One region of the Isoptericola sp. NPDC056605 genome, then DNA from elsewhere that is predicted to be linked to it. Evidence: riboswitches for the same ligand, from Rfam matches in the RefSeq annotation. Region 1 holds a riboswitch; the other holds the start of a gene.
What was found. A riboswitch is a leader RNA that binds a small molecule or an ion and turns the genes downstream of it on or off. The one in region 1 is predicted to bind S-adenosylmethionine.

Region 2: linked by a shared signal. The riboswitch ahead of ACFQ8Y_RS16100 (aminotransferase class V-fold PLP-dependent enzyme) and the one ahead of ACFQ8Y_RS05995 (O-acetylhomoserine aminocarboxypropyltransferase/cysteine synthase family protein) in region 1 are both predicted to bind S-adenosylmethionine.

What each region holds. Positions count from the first base shown of each region.
Region 1 is NZ_JBHTVT010000004.1:96,142-101,244, reverse strand. Features, by position in the region: gene ACFQ8Y_RS06010 (dipeptide ABC transporter ATP-binding protein) at 1-470, shown strand, start outside; gene ACFQ8Y_RS06005 (M20/M25/M40 family metallo-hydrolase) at 467-1,891, shown strand; gene ACFQ8Y_RS06000 (GNAT family N-acetyltransferase) at 1,999-2,466, shown strand; SAM riboswitch class IV at 2,553-2,666, shown strand; gene ACFQ8Y_RS05995 (O-acetylhomoserine aminocarboxypropyltransferase/cysteine synthase family protein) at 2,681-4,009, shown strand; gene ACFQ8Y_RS05990 (LLM class flavin-dependent oxidoreductase) at 4,006-5,103, shown strand, end outside.
Region 2 is NZ_JBHTVT010000016.1:69,489-74,591, reverse strand. Features, by position in the region: gene ACFQ8Y_RS16115 (hypothetical protein) at 1-319, opposite strand, end outside; gene ACFQ8Y_RS16110 (protein kinase) at 423-1,607, opposite strand; gene ACFQ8Y_RS16105 (RNA polymerase sigma factor) at 1,607-2,287, opposite strand; SAM riboswitch class IV at 2,374-2,490, shown strand; gene ACFQ8Y_RS16100 (aminotransferase class V-fold PLP-dependent enzyme) at 2,525-3,967, shown strand; gene ACFQ8Y_RS16095 (CsbD family protein) at 4,041-4,214, opposite strand; gene ACFQ8Y_RS16090 (NAD(P)-dependent oxidoreductase) at 4,325-5,103, opposite strand, start outside.

The DNA of each region.
Region 1 (5,103 bases):
TGGCCGAGCCGCTGCGCGCCTACGGCGTCGGCGATCGCGCGGAGCGCGCCGACCGGGCGCGGGCCCTGATCGAGGACGTCGCGCTGCCGGCCGACGTGCTGCGGCGCGGCCCCCGGGAGCTGTCCGGCGGGCAGCGCCAGCGCGTCGCCATCGCGCGGGCGCTGGCCCTGCAGCCGGAGCTCGTCGTGCTGGACGAGCCCGTGTCCGCGCTCGACGTCTCGGTGCAGGCGCAGATCCTCGAGCTGCTGGTGCGGCTCCAGGCCGAGCACGGGCTCGCGTACCTGTTCATCTCGCACGACCTCGCGGTCGTGCGGCAGGTGGCCGACCAGGTCGGCGTGATGAGCCGCGGCCGGCTCGTGGAGCAGGGTGCGGCGGACCAGATCCTGCTGGACCCGCAGGAGGAGTACACGCGCGAGCTCGTCGCGGCCATCCCCGGCCGCCGGGCCGTGCAGAGGCTGGAGACGGTATGACGACCACGACGACCTCCACGACGACCTCCACGACGACCTCCACGACGACCTCCACGACGACGGCGGCGCCCACGAGCGGCGGGCGGCGGCTCACGACCGAGGAGGTGCTCGCGGGCCAGACGGTCGAGCTGTTGCGGGCGCTCATCCGCAACGCGTGCGTCAACGACGGCACGGTGGGCTCGGGCCAGGAGGTCCGCAACGCGGAGACCATCGCGGACTTCCTCGACGGCGCCGGGCTGGAGCTCGAGCGGGTGGAGCCGCAGCCCGGGCGCACGTCGCTGGTCACGCGCGTGCACGGCACCGACCCGACGGCGCCGAGCCTCGGCCTGGTCGGGCACACCGACGTCGTCCCCGTCGAGCCGGACGGCTGGAGCCGCGACCCGTTCGGGGCCGAGCTCGTCGACGGCTGGGTCTGGGGCCGGGGCGCGATCGACATGCTCGGGCTCACGGCGGCCTACGCCGTCGTGACGCGGGCGCTCGCGACCTCCGGCCGCCCGCCGCGCGGCGACCTGCTGCTCGCCGCCGTCGCGGACGAGGAGCACGGCAGCGTGTGGGGGGTCGACTGGCTCACCACCCATCGGTGGGACCTGGTGCGGGCCGACCACGTGCTCACCGAGTCCGGCGGCGTGCCCGTGGGGCCGCTCGGGGCGCGGACGCTGGCCGTGGGGGAGAAGGGCGGCGCCGGCCGGCTGCTGCGCGTGCACGGCCGGCCCGGGCACGGCTCCGGCCCGTGGGGCAGCCGGAACGCCATCGTCATCGCCGCCGAGGTGGTGCGGCGCATCGCCGCCGCCCGCGGCCCCGTCGTCGTCGGCGACCTCTGGCGCCGGTACGTGGACGCGCTGGCGCCGGAGCCCGACCTGCGCGCCGCCCTGCTCGACCCGGAGCGGCTCGACGACGCGCTCCCGCGGCTCGGCGCCCTCGGCGCGGTCGCGCACGCCACGACGCACACGACGCTCGCCCCGACCGTCATCGGCGCCGGGTCCAAGCCGAACGTCATCCCGGGCCTGGCCGAGATCACGCTCGACATCCGCGTCCTGCCGGGCACCCGGCCCGGCGACGTCGAGGCGCTGCTCACCGAGACCCTCGGGGACCTGGCGGAGCACGTCGAGATCGTGGGCGACCGGTTCGGCGAGTCCTCCCTGTCGCCCACGGACAACGACCTGTACCGCGTCATCGAGCGGACGGTGTCGGCCCGCACCGGGGGCGCCCCCGTGGTGCCGACCCTCGGCACGGGCGGCACCGACGGGCGGTTCTACCGGCGCCGCGGCGTCCCGGCCTACGGCTTCGGGCTGCTCAGCGCCGACTGGGACCCCGGCACCTGGCGCGGGCTCTTCCACGGCAACGACGAGCGGGTCGACGTCGCCTCCCTCGAGCTCACCACCGCCGCGCTGCACGACGTCGTCACGACGTTCCTGCGCTGAGGGCGGGCATGGGAACGGCCACCGCCAGGGTCCCCGGCCCCGCGACTCCCGGGGACGGCCCGCCGGGACCGGCGCGATGGGTCGCCACCGGATGGGACGACCCCCGCGTGGCCGCCCTCCGGGACGCCATGGACGCGGACCTCGCGCCCCGCTACGCCGCCCTGCGCGCCGAGCGGGCCCGCCTGTTCGCGGCGCGCGCGCCCGGCGGCCTCCAGGTCGTGCCGACGGCCGAGGAGGTCCTCGTGACCTGGTTGGCCCTCGTCGGCGACGAGCCTGTCGCGACGGCGTCGCTGCGCCGGCTCGGCACGCCGGACGCGGCGACCGACGCGGTGACGTACGAGGTCAAGCGGCTCTTCGTGCTCCCCGCCCACCGGCGGCGCGGCCTGGCGGCCGCGGCGTTGACGGCGGTGGAGGGCTCGGCGCGGGAGCGGGGGATCGGCGAGCTGCGGCTGCAGACCGGTGTGCTGCAACCGGAGGCGGTCGCGCTCTACGAGCGCGAGGGGTGGCGGCGGATCCCGCCGTACCCGCCCTACCCGCCCGAGTCGAGCGTCTGCTTCGTCAGGTCGCTGCGGTAGCCGGGACAGCACGTGCGGGTCCGGCATACGAGACCGCGCCGGACCGGGGTTGACGGCCGCGCCCTCGTCGGCTTCCCTGCGCCCCAGGTGACGAGCGCCAGTGCCAAGGCCCGGCTGGCTGGCCGGCAACCCTTCGACGTGACGGGGTGCCCCGGGAGCGACCTGACCGCTGCGCGACCGCGCGGGGGTAAGCACGGTTCTCCAGGAGACGACGTTGACGACCCTGACCGAGACGCACCCCACCGACCCGACCCGGCCCCACGGGTTCACGACGACACAGGTCCACGCCGGGGGTTCCGAGGGCGACGGCCCTGGGAGCGCGAGCCCTCGAGCGACCCCGATCCATCTCACGGCGGGGTTCCGGTTCGCCGGCTACGAGGACGCCGAGGCGCACTTCGGCGCCGGCGAGGGATACGCGTACACGCGCCACGGCAACCCGACCACGGAGTCCGTCGAGCGCCGGATCGCCCGCCTGGAGGGCGGTGCCGAGGCGCTGTTCCTCGCCTCGGGCCAGGCGGCGATCACGACGACGCTCCTCGGCCTCGTCGGCGCGGGCCAGCGCGTGCTCGCCTCGCCCAGCCTCTACGAGGGCACGCGGGGGCTGCTCCTGGAGAACCTGCCCCGCCTCGGGATCGAGACCGACTTCGTCGCGGACCCGGCGGACGTCGGCGCGTGGGAGCGGGCGATCACCCCGGACACCCGGGTCGTGTTCCTGGAGTCGATCCCCAACGCGCGCGGCGACGTGCACGACCTCGCCGCGATCGCGCGGGTCGCGCACGCCCGCGGTCTCGCGTTCGTCGTCGACAACACGCTGGCCACCCCGTACCTGCTGCGACCGATCGAGCACGGCGCCGACGTCGTGGTGCACTCCGCGAGCAAGTTCCTCGCCGGGCACGGGTCGGTGCTGGGCGGGGTGGTGGTCGACGCCGGGACGTTCGACGCCGAGGCGTCGGGCCGGCTGTACCCGCACCTGGTCGCCCCGTCGCGGCTCGGCGGGGCGAGCCTCGTCGAGCGGCACGGCGGCCGGGCCCGGATCGCCTACCTCCGCGAGAGCGTCGCGCCGCGGTTCGGGCCGACCCCGTCGCCGATCAACGCGTTCCTCGTGGGGCAGGGCGTCGAGACGCTCTCGTTGCGCGTGGCACGGCAGAGCACGAACGCGCTGGCCGTCGCGCGGTTCCTCGAGGGGCGGCCGGAGGTCGACCACGTGGACTACCCGGGCCTCGGTTCGAGCCCGTCGGACGGGCTCGCGCGCCGCTACCTGCCCGACGGGCAGGGCGCCGTCCTGCAGGTGACGCTCCACGGCGGCGCGTCGGCGGCGCGCCGGTTCGTCGAGGGCCTGGGGATCGTCACGCACATGACGCACGTGGGCGACGTGCGCTCCCTCGTGCTGCACCCGGCGAGCACCAGCCACGTGCTGCGCACCCCGGCCGAGCAGGCCGCGCAGGGCGTCCACCCGGGCACGCTGCGCCTGTCCGTCGGCATCGAGGACCTGCCCGACCTCCTGGACGACCTCGAGCGCGGCCTCAAGGCGGTGGCGGCATGACCCGGCTGCAGCACCTCGGCTGGTTCCTCGCGCGCGGCTTCGGCCCGCACGGCTGGGGCCACGACTCCCTCGGGTGGGGCTACGACTGGACCCGGCCGGACCTCTACCAGGAGTCCGCGCGGGCGCTGGACCAGGCCGGGCTCGACCTGCTGATCATCGAGGACGCGCCGTCCCTCGGCGGGCCCGAGACGCTCGACCTGCGGGTGCGCGCTGCGTTCGGCGGGCCCAAGCACGACCCGCTCCTGCTGGCCCCGTACCTGTTCGCCGCGACGCGGCACCTCGGCGTCGTGCCGACCGTGAACCCGGCCGCCGTCCTGCCGTACACCGCCGCGCGGCAGCTCGCGTCGCTCCAGCACCTGTCCGGCGGACGGCTCGGGATCAACGTCGTGACGGACGTCGGCAGCGCGCGGCACTTCTCCGACGCGCCACCGCTGTCCCACGACGCCGCGTACGACCGGGCCGAGGAGTGGCTGGCGGGGGTGCGCGACCTGTGGCGCAGCTGGGACGACGGCGCGCTCGTCGCGGACCCGGTGACCGGCCGGTACGCCGACGGGTCGCGGCTGCGGCCGGTGCGTCACCGCGGCGAGCACTACGCGTTCGACGGGCCGCTGAACGCGATCCCGTTCCCGGACGGGGACGAGCCCGCGATCGTCTCGCCCGGCGGGTCGGCCCGGGGCCTCGGGTTCGCCGGGGCCAACAGCGACGTGCAGCTCGCGCTGGCCCCGCTGACCCAGGAGGGCGTGCGCGCCTACCGGGCGAAGGTGCACGCCGCGGCCCGCGACGCGGGGCGGGCGCCCGAGGACGTCAAGGTGCTCTTCGCGATCAAGCCCGTGCTGGTGTCCAGCCCCGAGGAGGCGGACCGGGTGGTCGCTGCGTCGGCGCGCCCGGACGAGGCGACCCTGCTCCGGGTCGCCGAGCAGCAGTCGAGCGACCTGGAGACGGACCTCACCGCCCTCGACCTGGACGCGCCGCTGCCGCCGGGGACGTTCGGCGAGCACGTGTCGCACGGGTCGGTGCGGCGGCTCGTGGGGGACCACGACGTCGCGACGACGCCGCTGCGCGCCCTGCTCACCGCGTTCGCGCGGGCCGGGCGG
Region 2 (5,103 bases), on a different contig from region 1:
CGGTGCCGGCGGCCAGGTCGGTGCCGGTGAGCTGCTCCACCTGGGCCCGGTCGAGGGTGATGACGGTCTTGTCGCTGTCGGCGTAGCGGACGGTGTACGCCGAGGGATCCTTCGCCGCCGGCGCGTCGGCGGTCTCCTCGGTCCCGTCGGCCTGCTCGTCGGCGCCTGCGGCGTCGTCGGCGGGCTGCGTCGCCGTCGTGTCCGACGCCGAGGTCCCCGGGTCGTCGAACTCGGCGTCGGGGGTCGGGGACGCGCACGCGCTCAGGGCGAGGAGGCTCGCGAGGGCGATCGGCGTCAGTCGGCGGGGAAGGTGTCGCATGGTCTCTCCTGGTCGATGGTGCCAGCCCCGTGCGGTGCTGACCCCCGTGAGTCGTCCGCGGCGGCGGAAAGGTTGCACGCGGACCGAGATTTCTTCGTCCGGGTCAGGACCCGGCGCCGACCCGCAGCCGGTGCACGGCCGTGAGGGCGGTCCCGTCCGGGGCGCGGGCCTCGAGCACCACCTCGGCGGCGCCGGTGCTGCTGGCGGTGAGCCGCACGCGCTCGTCGTCGGCCACGTAGGTGCCCGTGGGCAGCGTCCACACCCAGTGCTCCGCGCCCGCGACGTCGGCCGTGAGGGTGACCGGCTCGCCGACGGTCGCCGTCCCGGGCCCGGAGATGTCGACGCTCGCGCCGCCCCCGGCAGCGCGAGGCCGGTCGAGCCAGGCCGTGACGCCGGCGCCCGCGCCCAGGCCGAGGACGGCGGCGGTGACCGCGGCGACGACGGCGCCGGGGCGGCGTCGCGCGCGGTCCGGGCCGCCGGTCGTGCCCGGGCCGAGCGCCCCCTCGACGTCGGCCAGCCAGGCTGCGGCGTCGGGGTGCCGCCGGGCGGGGGCGTCGGCGAGGCTGCGGCGCAGCGCGGCGTCGAGGGAGCGCGGGAGGTCGGCGCCGTCGACGAGCCAGGACAGCAGCGCGGACATCGCCCACAGGTCGGCGCGGGTGTCGACCGTGCCGGGGCCGTCCTGCTCCGGCGGCCGGAACCCCTCGGTGCCGCCCGCGACGGTCAGCCCGGAGCTGCGGGCCAGGTCCTTGCTCATGCCGAGGTCGGCCAGGACGAGGCGCTCGTCCGGCCGGACGACGGCGGCGGGAACGCCCTCGACCGCGCCCTCCGGGCCGGTGCGCAGCAGCACGTTGCCGGGGCTGAGGTCCCGGTGCACGAGGCGTGCGGCGTGCACGGCCTCGACCGCGGCGGCGAGCCCCCGGGCGACGGCGAGCACGTCGGCGGGCGTCGCCGTCCACCCGTCCGCCCGCAGGGCCGCGACGCGGGCCGCGAGGGTGCCGCGGTCGGCGAGCTCGAGGACGAGGTAGGGCTGCTGGCGGTCGCTCTCGCCGATGTCGTGCACGGCGACGACGTGCGGGCTCGCCACCCGCCGCAGCGCCCGGCCCTCCGCGATGAACCGCTCGCGGACCTCCGGGTTGAGGCTGTGGTTCTCGGCCAGCACCTTCACCACGACGACGTCGTCCAGCCGCTCGTCCACGGCGCGGTGCACGGTGGCGAACGACCCGACGCCGATCACGTCGCCCACCCGGTACCGCCCGAGCAGCGGCTCGGGCGCGGCCGCCGCGGCCATCAGGACAGGCCCCCGAGGGCCGCGGCCACGAGCGCGCGGCCGCGCGAGACCTGTGACTTCACGGTGCCGACGCTGCGACCCAGACGGTCGGCCACCTCCGCGTAGGGCAGGCCCTCGATGTCGCGCAGCGTCACGGGCTCGCGGTAGAGCTCGGGCAGGGCGGCGAGCGCGTCGCGCACGGTGGCGCGCGTGGCGATGAGGGAGCTCATCCGTTCCGACGGCCCGACGTCGTCGTCGGGCAGGGGAGCGGTGGCGCGCTGCCGACGCAGGTGGTCGACCACCCGGTGGCGCACGATCCCGTGCACCCACGTGGTGACCCGCGACCCGCCCGCGAACGACCGGACCGACGTCGCCACGGAGACCAGCACGTCCTGGGAGACGTCGTCCACGGCGGCCTCGTCGAGCAGGGCGCCGCGCACGAAGCGCCGGACGACGCCGGACGCGTCCAGCAGCTCCACCAGCAGCTCGGTCGCGGGCGCGGAGCCCGCGGCGGCCCGCCCGCCGACGAGGTCGAGGACGTCGGCGGCGTCGTCCCCGGTCGCCGCGCGGGCGGCGAGCCCTGCGGCGTGGAGGTCGCCGCCGGCGAGGGCGCGGGCGACCAGCTCGGCCGGGGTTCCGACGGGGCTTCCGACGGGGCCTCCCGGAGGCGCGCCGGAGGCCGGAACGGTGCGATCGGGCATGCATCCAGCGTCTCACGCGACCGCATCGTGAGAAGGGGGCGGGCTCCGCTTGACCATGTGGTGCTGCGCACGCACGATGGGCGGCAGGTCAAGAGCGCCAGCGCGAAGCCCCGGCTCGCTGGCCGGCAACCCTCCTCTCGCGGCGGGGTGCCCCGGGTGACGACCTGGCCCTGCGCCGTCCGGCGCGCGGGCAAGCGCGGGGAGCCACCTCCCCGGCACGACCGAGGAGGACCACGCATGACCACGCTCACCCCCGCGCCTGCGGTGCCCGCCGTGCGCGTCGGCGCCGTGCAGGACGTCGCACCCGTGCTGCCCGTCGTCGGGAGCGACACGCTCGTGCCGCTCGTCGACGGCCGTCAGCTGCCGTACGCCAACCTCGACGTCGCGGCGTCGGCGCCCGCCCTGCAGGCCGTGGCCGACCGGGTCGCGCGCGTGCTGCCGCTGTACGCCAGCGTCCATCGCGGCGCCGGCTACCTGTCGCAGGTCTCGACGGCCCTGTACGAGACGGCCCGCCGCACGATCGGCGCGTTCGTCGGAGCCCGCGAGGACGACCTCACGATCGTCACCCGCAACACGACGGACTCGCTCAACCTGCTCGCGGGCTGCGTGCCCGCCGACCCGGCCACCGGCGAGCCCGGCCGCGTCCTCGTGCTCGACATCGAGCACCACGCCAACCTGCTGCCCTGGCAGCGCGTCACCGACGCGACCGTCGTCGCGGGCGGCCCGTCCGTGGCCGCCACCCTCGCGGAGATCGAGGAAGAGCTGGGGTCGGCCGCTGCCGCGGGCCGCCCCTACGCCCTCCTGGCGCTCACCGGCGCGTCCAACGTGACCGGCGAGGCGCTGCCCGTGGCCGACGTCGTCGCCGCCGCGCACGGCGCCGGCGCGCGCGTCGTGCTCGACGGCGCCCAGCTGGTGCCGCACCGCCGCTTCTCGCTCGCGGAGACGGGCGTCGACTACGTCGCGTTCTCGGGCCACAAGACGTACGCGCCGTTCGGGGCCGGTGCCCTGGTCGGCCGGCGCGACTGGCTCGACGCCGGCACCCCGTACCTGGCCGGCGGCGGCGCCGTGCGCCGGGTGCGCACCACCACGACCGACTGGCACGAGGGCCCCGCCCGGCACGAGGCCGGCTCGCCCAACGTCGTGGGAGCGGTGGCGCTCGCGGCCGCGTGCGACGAGCTCGCCGCCCTCGACCCGTGGGTCGCGGCCGGGCACGAGGACGCCCTGCGGCGCCGGCTCGTGGACGGGCTCGGCGAGATCGAGCGCGTCGAGGTCGTCCACGTCTGGGACGACGCCGTCGACCCGGTGGGGGTCGTGACGTTCACCGTCACCGGATACGACCCCGGCCTCGTCGCCGCGTACCTGTCCGCCGAGCACGGCATCGGCGTGCGCGACGGCCGGTTCTGCGCCCACCCGCTGCTCGGCCGCCTCGGCTTCGACGCCGGCGCCGTCCGCGCGTCGGTGGGCCTCGGCACCGCGGGCGAGGAGGTCGAGCGGCTCGTCGCCGCCGTCCGCTCGCTCGTGACCGAGGGGCCGCAGGCGCAGTACGACGTCGTGGACGGGCTGTGGGTCGTCGTCGACGACCCGCGCCCCGTGCCCGAGGGCTCCGGCCTCGAGGGGCTGCTCGCCACCGCCGCGCTGGGCGCCGACGAGGCGTTCGGCTGCCTGCCCGACGACCTCTGAGCCGTCGGCCCTGCCCCGGGCGGACATGACGACGGGGCGCCACCGTGCGGTGGCGCCCCGTCGTGTCAGCGGGTCAGCCCTTGAACGCGTCCTTGACGTCGTCGCCCGCCTGCTTGAGGTTCGCGCTGGCCTGCTGGGCCTTGCCCTCGGCCTCTTTGCTCTCGTCGTCGGTGAGCTTGCCCGTGGCTTCCTTGGCCTTGCCTTCGGCCTCTTCCGCCAGGTGCTTGGCCTTGTCTCCCAGTCCCATCGGGGCTCCTTCCGTCGGACGAACGACCTCGAGCACCGACCGTAGGCGCGTGCCCGCCGGCTCGCACGCCGACGTCTCAGGTCGTGGTCCTCCGGGTGGCGACCGGCAGGTCAGGGCGTCGGGCGGCCGAACTCCTCGATCAGCACCGGGTACTGCTCGTGACCGTGGCCCGCGGCGACGCCACGGTCGGCCACGGCCTTGAGCAGTCTCGGCAGCTCGGTGCTCACGCCCAGCACCGCGCTCTCCTCGACGAGGTGCGCCATCGCGCGCGCGTCCGTCTCGAGGGCCGAGGCCTCCGCCGGGAACCTGCCGCTGTCGACCTGCTCCGCGTAGCCGGGCAGCCAGGCGGCCACGCCCTCCGCGATCTGCCGGGCGAACGGGGCGAAGGCGGCGGCGTCCACCCCGGCCGTGCGGAGCATGGCGGTGCCGTGCAGCCACGCGTCGAGGACGCTCCACATCATCGTGAGGCCGGCCGCGTCGTAGAGGGACGCCAGCCCGGGGTCCTCGCCGAGGTGGGTGACGGTGCCGAGCGCGGCGAGGGTGGCGGCGTGCGCGTCGAAGTCCGTCCGGGGCCCGCTGTGCAGGACGACCGCGTCCGCCGTCCCGATCGCGGGCGGCACGGCCATGATCGCGCCGTCGAGGTATCGCGCGCCGCGCCGGGCGGCCCACCGGGCGGTCTCCCTGGCCTGCGAGGAGCTGCTGGACGTGAGGTTGACCAGCGTGGCGCCGGCGAGGTCGACGTCGTCGTGGCCGAGCAGCTCGCGCACGGCGGCGTCGTCGGTGAGGCAGACGATCGTCAGGCCGCCGGGACGGACCGCCGCGGCCGCCGTGGGCGCCAGGTGGGCGCCGTCCGCCACCAACGCGTCGGCCCTGGCGGGGGTGCGGTTCC